Regions from separate parts of the Vibrio sp. Vb0667 genome, predicted to be linked through region 1. Evidence: riboswitches for the same ligand, from Rfam matches in the RefSeq annotation. Region 1 holds a riboswitch; the other holds the start of a gene.
What was found. A riboswitch is a leader RNA that binds a small molecule or an ion and turns the genes downstream of it on or off. The one in region 1 is predicted to bind lysine.
Positions count from the first base shown of each region.

Region 1 (4,297 bases):
TTGTGAAAGTATTACGTAACTTGCGACAACAGACCGAGAAACCAAAAGGATTCAACTATTGTTTATCCGACTACATCGCACCTAAAGAGTCGGGTAAGCATGATTGGATAGGGGCATTTGCTGTCACTGGTGGTATTGGTGAACGAGAGCTTGCTGATGAATACAAAGCACAGGGAGATGATTACAACGCAATTATGATTCAAGCGGTGGCGGATCGCCTAGCCGAAGCGTTTGCTGAGTATTTGCATGAGCGTGTCCGTAAAGAAATTTGGGGTTATGCTGCGGATGAAGATTTATCTAACGATGATCTCATTCGTGAAAAATACCAAGGTATTCGCCCTGCACCAGGTTATCCAGCGTGCCCTGAGCATACTGAAAAAGGACCGCTTTGGGAGCTACTTAATGTGGAAGAGAATATTGGCATGACTCTAACCTCCAGCTATGCAATGTATCCGGGCGCGTCAGTCTCTGGTTGGTATTTCTCTCATCCTGACTCACGTTACTTTGCGATCGCACAGATTCAAGAAGATCAGCTAGAGAGTTACGCCGATCGTAAGGGGTGGGATAGGATCGAGGCTGAAAAATGGTTAGGGCCAAACATTAACGGTTAAATTGATGTTTACCTCGTCCAAATGTAACAACTATTGAAACAACAAAGGGCTGCAGATACGCAGCCCTTTGTTTTATTGAGTTGAACTTACTTCTCAAACAACTCCGTGTGGAGTTTTTGTATGGCTTGTTTCGATACCGATTCATGGAGCAAGAAGCATAAGTTGTGAGGGCTAGCGCCATAACAAATCATGCGTAGGTTAAAATCTTCTAGCGTGCCAAAAACCTGTTTCGCGTAGCCTTTACTCTCACTCATGTTGTTACCAATGAGAGCAACGAGGCATAGGTCATGTTCAACTTCTACCTTACATAACTCTTCTAACTCTTCTCGTGCAGCTTGCGGCAGCTGCGGCGCGCCACCAGATGTATCAGTTTGATCAAGTGTTAACGATACACTGATTTCAGATGTCGTGATCAAATCGACAGAGATCTTATGCTTTGCAAGGATCTCAAAGACCTTTGCTAAGAAACCGTATGCGTGGAACATATTGGCGCTGCGTAGCGTTACCATGGTTTGGTTACAACGCAAAGCTAGCGCACGGAATAACGGTGAGCTTTCGACTTGGTGGCGAATCCAAGTTCCCCCTTTTTCAGGCTCTTTCGATGACCCTACAAATACCGGAATGTCGTGGCGCAATGCAGGTACTAGCGTAGAAGGGTGAAGGATTTTAGCGCCAAAGTTAGCCATTTCTGAAGCTTCACTAAAGCTGATCTCAGGAATTGGTGAGGCTTTTGGTGCAATTCGCGGGTCTGTTGTGTAGATACCCGGAACATCAGTCCAGATTTCTAGCCCTGCCGCTTTAACGCTCTCAGCAATTAAGGCGGCGCTGTAATCGCTGCCCCCTCGACCTAATGTTGTTGTATTACCGGCTTCGTCAGATCCTATGAAGCCTTGAGTAACAACAACGGATTGTTGGCAAAGTGGTACGAGTTTATCTTGCGCAAGCGTCGAAATTGCTTCAATGTTTGGCTCCGCGCGACCAAAGTTGTCATCAGTACGCAGCACATCGCGGATATCAAAGCGCACTGCTTGAATGCCTCGCTCACACATTAACTGAGTTAGAATGTGCGTCGACATGAGTTCACCACATGCGACTAAATGATCGGTTAACTTCGCACTAGCTTGGATAGATGCAGCCTCGGCCAGGCTGGTTACGGTATCTAATATGCCATACACCTCGGCAGCAGTTTTCGTGCTGTCTTCGAGCTGAGTTAAAATGGCGTCATGAATGTTGGCCAGATTTTGCAGTAGCTCAGTACGGTGCGTTTGATCCTGAACACCGTTGGCGAGTTCTACCAATAGGTTGGTGACGCCAGAGCAAGCGCTGCTCACGACTAGGCGAGTATTTGGATTGTTTTCGATAATGGTGGCGCAACGACTCATTGCCTCATAGTTGGCAACACTGGTTCCACCGAATTTAGCTACGTTAAATGCGCTCACTGCGTTCTCCCACGACTTCCTAAAAAATTGTACATCCAATGTTTAGTGAGAAAAGGAACAGAGCAAAAAGAGAGGCATTTAGAATGCTATTTGAAAAATTTACCCTCAGAAGCCCTTCATCAGACTGCGCTGATGACAGTTGATGGGATTCAGCCCAATTCAACCGACAAGTCAAATCCTGCAACTTTGACTTACCTCGGCACTACTCCCCCTCAATGATTGGTGTTGGAATTGCGGTTCCACAAATCATCTACCTGGGTAGCGCTCCTCTTCTACATAAAGCTCAAACATTGAACGGTTTTGAGGCCTTAATGTCAATCAATATTTCAACCTTTATGGTGTTTTTTATTAACGATTTTGTGACACTGGTTTGACCTCCATACTTACGGCTAATTGCTGATAGAGGAAAAATCTATTAGGGTGGAGAACCCTACACCTGAGCCATGTTATTGAATAGAACTTTTAGAATGCTCAGGATAAAAGATAATCAAGGAGCTGACATGTCGATCCAAAGCTTTATTCCACCTCACCGTATTTTAATGGGACCTGGTCCTTCTGATATTTATCCTCAAGTGTTACAAGCACTAAGTCGTCCTACGGTAGGTCACCTTGATCCTCTGTTTATCGGTATGATGGATGAGCTCAAGCAGCTATTGAAGTATGCCTTTCAAACTGACAATGAATTCACTATTGCGGTTTCAGCCCCTGGTAGTGCAGGGATGGAAACCTGCTTTGTAAACTTGATCGAGAAAGGCGATAAAGTGATCGTTTGCCGTAACGGTGTATTTGGTGAACGCATGCGCGAAAATGTCGTCCGTGCTGGTGGTGAAGTTGTTATCGTCGATGATGAATGGGGGACGCCTGTTTCCATTGATAAAGTCGAGCAAGCACTCGAACAGCACCCAGATACAAAAATTCTTGCTTTTGTGCATGCGGAAACCTCAACTGGTACAGTCAGTGATGCTCAAGCATTGGGTAAGCTGGCGAAACAGCATAATGCATTATCTATTGTTGATGCGGTGACGTCACTTGGTGGTGTGCCGTTAAAAGTGGATGAATGGCAACTGGATGCGGTTTACTCTGGTAGTCAAAAATGTTTGTCATGTGTACCTGGGCTCTCACCAGTGACGTTTTCTCCTGCCGCGATTGAAAAGATTCAAGCAAGAACAACACCAGTACAGAGTTGGTTCCTCGATCAGAGTTTAGTTTTGGGGTATTGGAGTGGAGAAGGCAAGCGTAGTTACCATCATACGGCGCCAGTTAATAGCTTGTATGCGCTTCATGAAGCTTTATTGATACTGAAAAATGAAGGATTAGAAAACGCTTGGGCTCGTCACCAACTGATGCATGAAAAACTCAAAAATGGCTTACAAAAGTTAGGCTTTGAATTTGTTGTGGACGAAGCCCATCGGTTGCCACAATTAAATGCGATTTACGTGCCTGAAGGAGTTGATGAAGCAAAAGTTCGTGCTCACTTGCTAGAAACCTATAACCTAGAAATTGGTGCAGGCCTTGGGGCATTAGCTGGTAAAGCGTGGCGTATTGGCTTAATGGGTTACGGCGCTCGATCTGAAAACGTTGCGCTGTGCTTAAAAGCGTTAGAAGAGTCACTCACTGAATAAAATCATACAGCAATGAGATAAAGAAAAGCGAAGGTCATCCCTTCGCTTTTTGGTATTTATTACTCAGCTCCTGAAGTGGGGGCTGGTGAGGCAGATATTGCTTGAGAAGGTGGCTGGTAATTGACGTCACTGAAATCAATCTTCGGGAACAAAAACTGCGCTTCAGCTCTAATTTGCTCCGCTTTACTTGAGTCATCTAAGCCTTGGTAGGCCAAAATCAAATTATTATAAAATGCAGGGCGAGGCTTATCTTTGATGATTTTTAGCGACCAATCGATATAAGGCTGAATCAAGGTTGCGTCTTGTTGGTACAGCCCAAGGTTTAAAAACGTGCTATAGACATCCCAATCAAACCTGTCTTTCCAAACTACAGGGTTACTGACTTGATTCAGAATATCAGGGTTAGTTGGTCTAGTGGTCTCAAACTTCGTCAATACATAATTCGTATGTAATGCGCTTACCATGTAAAACGTAAACGCAACGGGAAGTACCAAACTAAAAACACGCAGCAAGCTTTTGGTTACATTACTAAAGCCGACTTGTCGATAACGAGAGACGCGCTGATCGACCCAGTACAGTAGGATAACGAAGATCAACCAATGCACGAGAGAGTGGTAGAAAGGGT
Region 1 covers NZ_JAWPOL010000043.1:5,387-9,683, forward strand. The annotation lists gene metH (methionine synthase) at 1-611, shown strand, start outside; gene lysC (lysine-sensitive aspartokinase 3) at 698-2,050, opposite strand; lysine riboswitch at 2,152-2,330, opposite strand; gene R8269_RS21885 (pyridoxal-phosphate-dependent aminotransferase family protein) at 2,551-3,672, shown strand; gene R8269_RS21890 (PglL family O-oligosaccharyltransferase) at 3,732-4,297, opposite strand, start outside.

Region 2 (4,297 bases), on a different contig from region 1:
TTGCGATGAATGAAGATGAAGCAGAAGCACTGACGGGGGAATCTGATCCACTTGCTGCGTCTGATAAAACATTGGAGTGGGCTGATCTAGTATTGTGCACGGCGGGTCCTGTAGGTCTATTTATGGCTGGGTATACGGAGGATAGCGCGAAGCGCGAAACTTCTTTGCCATTACTTCCAGGGTCAATTGCTGAATTTAATCGTTATGAATTCAGTCGTCCGGCGAAAAAAGACTCATGCGAGACGCCAATAAAAGTGTACTCGCATATCTCGCCATATATGGGTGGCCCAGAAAAAATTAAGAATACAAATGGCGCAGGTGATGCTGCGTTATCTGCTGTTCTTCATGATATGGCAGCAAATAAATACCATAAAGAAAATGTGCCTAATTCAAGCAAGCACAGTAACGAGTATTTAACTTACTCTTCTTTTTCTCAAGTCTGCAAATACGCAAACCGTGCGAGCTACGAAGTTCTCGTGCAACATTCACCACGATTGTCGCGCGGACTTCCTGAGCGAGAAGATAGCCTAGAAGAAGCATACTGGGAACGTTAATACGAAGCGATTTAATTAACTATTCTGTAACTAAAGTAAAAGGCACATTAAGAAACGTGCCTTTTTTATTTGTAATGGTTTAAATAAAAAAGGCTCCCTATGGGAGCCTTTTAAAAATAGCACGGATCTAGATTAGGAACTCATCCAGAGATTTACCTGCATCAAGTTGCTCTTGAATCGCCGAAGGTGTACGACCTTGGCCAGTCCAAGTTTTCTCATTACCGTTTGAATCTGTGTATTTGTATTTAGCAGGGCGAGGTGCGCGCTTCGCTTTGCCTTTCGTCTTAGTTTCGCCAGATAGCGCAGTAATAAGTGCTTCTACGTCAATACCGTCTTGAGCGATTTTCTCAGCAATCTCTGCAAGCTTAGCTTCTTGCTCTGCTTGTGCTGCGCGTTCTGCTTCTTCTGCTTCACGACGCTCATCTACGACAGTAGTGAGTTTATCTAGAGCTTCTTCCAATTGTTCTAGAGTCAGCTCACGAGAAAATGCACGAAGGCTACGGATATTTAGAAGGGTTTTAGTCAGCTCTGACATAACGATTCCTATTAAAAGGTTAATGTGTTGGGCACTTTTTATCGTTACGATTAAATAATGCCAATCTATAAATAAACAAAGAGTCCTTATATTTAACTTTATCTTTTCCTTATGTGCAAATGCTAAATCAAGATTTTGTTTAAATTTGACTATTTTTTAAAGCAATTAATATTATTACACTCGAAATAAATCATTATTAGATGAGAACTAAAATCAACAATCATTATTGTATAGAGAGAGTGACAGCTTGGTTTTTTATAAAAAAATTTGAGTTATTACTTAAAAATATGAAGCATCCATCTTTAATGCTGTGTCATATATCCTTAATTTATTGATATAAGATAAACCATGATATTTCTAAGGTAGTAATAATGTTTCATAAATAACATGATTGATGTGATTTCAGTTGCACAAAACTTATGGAAGTAGGCAAGGTTTATAAATTATCTCAGTCATTATTTATTTGTTTAATTTAGTTTGATGTGTTGCATTGACTCTCATCATAAGTACAATGGCTGCCACCTGATGCAATATTGCAGACAATTTGTTGTTAATTTGTACAGTTAGTGGTTAATTGTTTGTTGTTGCCGTAGAGGCGCGGTCTCGAAGAGTAGCTATTATTGGGGTGATGCCAATGAATAATAGTGGAAGGCGAAGATTGCCGAAGTAAGTAACTCATCAAAGTTACTTGCTGGGGTTGTATCTGAAAGGAACAACACTGCCATAGTATATATTCACATTAAACTATGGAGCGCTACTGTAGGGTTGGGTGGAGTGTTCGCTTCCCTGTCGCTAAGTTCAACATGAGCACGTATCGTATGCTACGTGACTTGTCTGCAGTAGATCTCTAGCCAAACTTTGGTTTTTGAAGATCATGAATTTAATAGATTTTTCTAGTTCTCCTGTTTCATTATTGCCACCTATTGTCGCTTTGACTTTGGCGATTTTGACTCGACGTGTATTAGTTTCCTTGGGTGTAGGTATCGTGCTAGGTGCGGTGCTACTTAATAGCTGGTCTATCAGCGACACCGCAGGTTACGTCAGTTCTCAAGTTTCTTCTGTCTTTATTGAAGATGGCGGAATTAACACTTGGAACATGAGCATTGTTGGTTTCCTAATCTTATTAGGTATGACAACAGCTTTATTAACGCTATCTGGCGGTACTCGTGCTTTTGCTGAATGGGCACAATCTCGAGTGAAGAGTAAACGCGGCTCCAAACTTCTTGCCGCCTTTTTAGGCGTATTCATTTTTGTCGATGATTACTTTAATAGCCTTGCTGTTGGTGCGATCTCTCGCCCAGTAACCGATCGCTTTTATGTGTCTCGCGCTAAGCTTGCGTACATTCTAGACTCAACCGCTGCTCCAATGTGTGTAATTATGCCTGCTTCTAGCTGGGGTGCTTACATTATTACTATTATTGGCGGGATCTTAGTCTCACATGGGATCACAGAGTATTCGGCTCTTGGCGCATATGTTCGTCTTATCCCAATGAACTTCTACGCCGTTTTTGCGCTGCTAATGGTGTTCGCTGTTGCGTGGTTTGGTCTTGATATTGGTAAAATGCGTGAGCATGAGATCTCTGCATCGCAAGGTCGTGGCTTTGATAAAGACAAAGAAAATGACTCGCAAGAAGCGCATGACCTAAACGAAGAGCTAGATATCCGTGAAAGTGAAAAGGGTAAAGTGTCAGATTTGATACTTCCTATCGTGACGCTGATTATCGCGACTATCGCTTCAATGCTTTACACGGGTGGCCAAGCATTGGCTGCTGATGGTAAGGAGTTTGCGCTTCTTGGTGCTTTTGAAAATACAGATGTAGGTACATCACTAATCTACGGTAGCTTGCTTGGCTTAGCAGTTGCACTGTTTACTGTTGTGAAGCAAGGTCTACCAATGGCTGAGATCGCACGTACACTTTGGATTGGTGCTAAGTCTATGTTTGGTGCGATTCTAATCTTAGTATTTGCCTGGACCATTGGTTCTGTTATCGGTGATATGAAGACTGGTACTTACCTTTCGACAATGGCGCAGGGCAATATCAACCCTCATTGGCTCCCAGTTATCCTATTCTTGTTGTCTGGCCTGATGGCGTTCTCAACAGGTACTTCATGGGGTACGTTCGGCATCATGCTTCCAATCGCTGGAGACATGGCTGGCGCAACAGACGTAGCGCTAATGCTACCGATGCTGAGTGCGGTTTTAGCTGGTGCGGTATTCGGTGACCATTGTTCACCAATCTCAGATACGACTATCTTGTCATCGACGGGTGCACGTTGTAACCACATTGATCACGTATCAACACAGCTACCTTATGCATTATCAGTCGCGCTTGTTTCATGCGTCGGCTTTATTGCCCTTGGTATGACTGCTTCAATAGCGTTCTCGTTCATTGCAGCGTCGATAACATTCATTATCGTTTGCGCTATTTTGTCATGGCTTTCAAAGTCTAAAATAGCGTCTTGCCAGAGTGCGTAATTCACTGATTTAAAAAGTAAATTTATAGGAGGCTTCGGCCTCCTTTTTTATTTGTATTATACAATTCGAATTTTTTTAAAATTAAGGGTTGAAAAAAGTAATCAGCTTGGTTAGTGTTGTTGGTAACAAAGCAAATGAGAAGAGCCTTGAAATAAGTATGCGTAATTTTGTAATGAACATTCATCACCATCATCACCCAATCTAGTCTTTCGGGCGATGTACGCATACCCGGGAGGCAGGAAACTCCCGGAGGTAAAATCAAAGTAAAAGCAGATTTTAAACCCTCGGGAGACTTCAATCTCCCGAGGGTTTTTTAGTTTTATTAGTTTGAAAAATACTTAGATATCAAAATCTTGCATAGGGACAAAGCAATGCAAACACAACGTTTAAGAATCGCAATTCAGAAAAAAGGTCGTCTTAGCAAAGAGAGTCAAGCTCTACTAAAACAGTGCGGCGTAAAGTTCAACGTAATGGGCGAGCGTTTAGTTGTCCATTCTGAAAATATGCCAATTGATTTACTCTTGGTTCGTGACGACGACATCCCAGGTTTAATTATGGATGGCGTGGTTGACCTTGGCTTTATTGGCGAAAATGAACTAGAAGAAGTTCGCCTTGACCGCAAAGCATTAGGTGAACCCTGCGAGTTTGTTCAGCTTCGTCGACTTGATTTTGGTGGCTGTCGTTTATCTATCGCAATCGACAAGGACGAAGAGTACAACGGTCCACAAGACT
Region 2 covers NZ_JAWPOL010000020.1:65,257-69,553, reverse strand. The annotation lists gene R8269_RS16870 (inosine/guanosine kinase) at 1-554, shown strand, start outside; gene R8269_RS16865 (H-NS family nucleoid-associated regulatory protein) at 682-1,089, opposite strand; lysine riboswitch at 1,672-1,854, shown strand; gene tet(35) (tetracycline efflux Na+/H+ antiporter family transporter Tet(35)) at 1,964-3,565, shown strand; His leader region at 3,746-3,883, shown strand; gene hisG (ATP phosphoribosyltransferase) at 3,937-4,297, shown strand, end outside.
Region 2: another riboswitch for lysine. It lies ahead of tet(35) (tetracycline efflux Na+/H+ antiporter family transporter Tet(35)); the one in region 1 lies ahead of lysC (lysine-sensitive aspartokinase 3).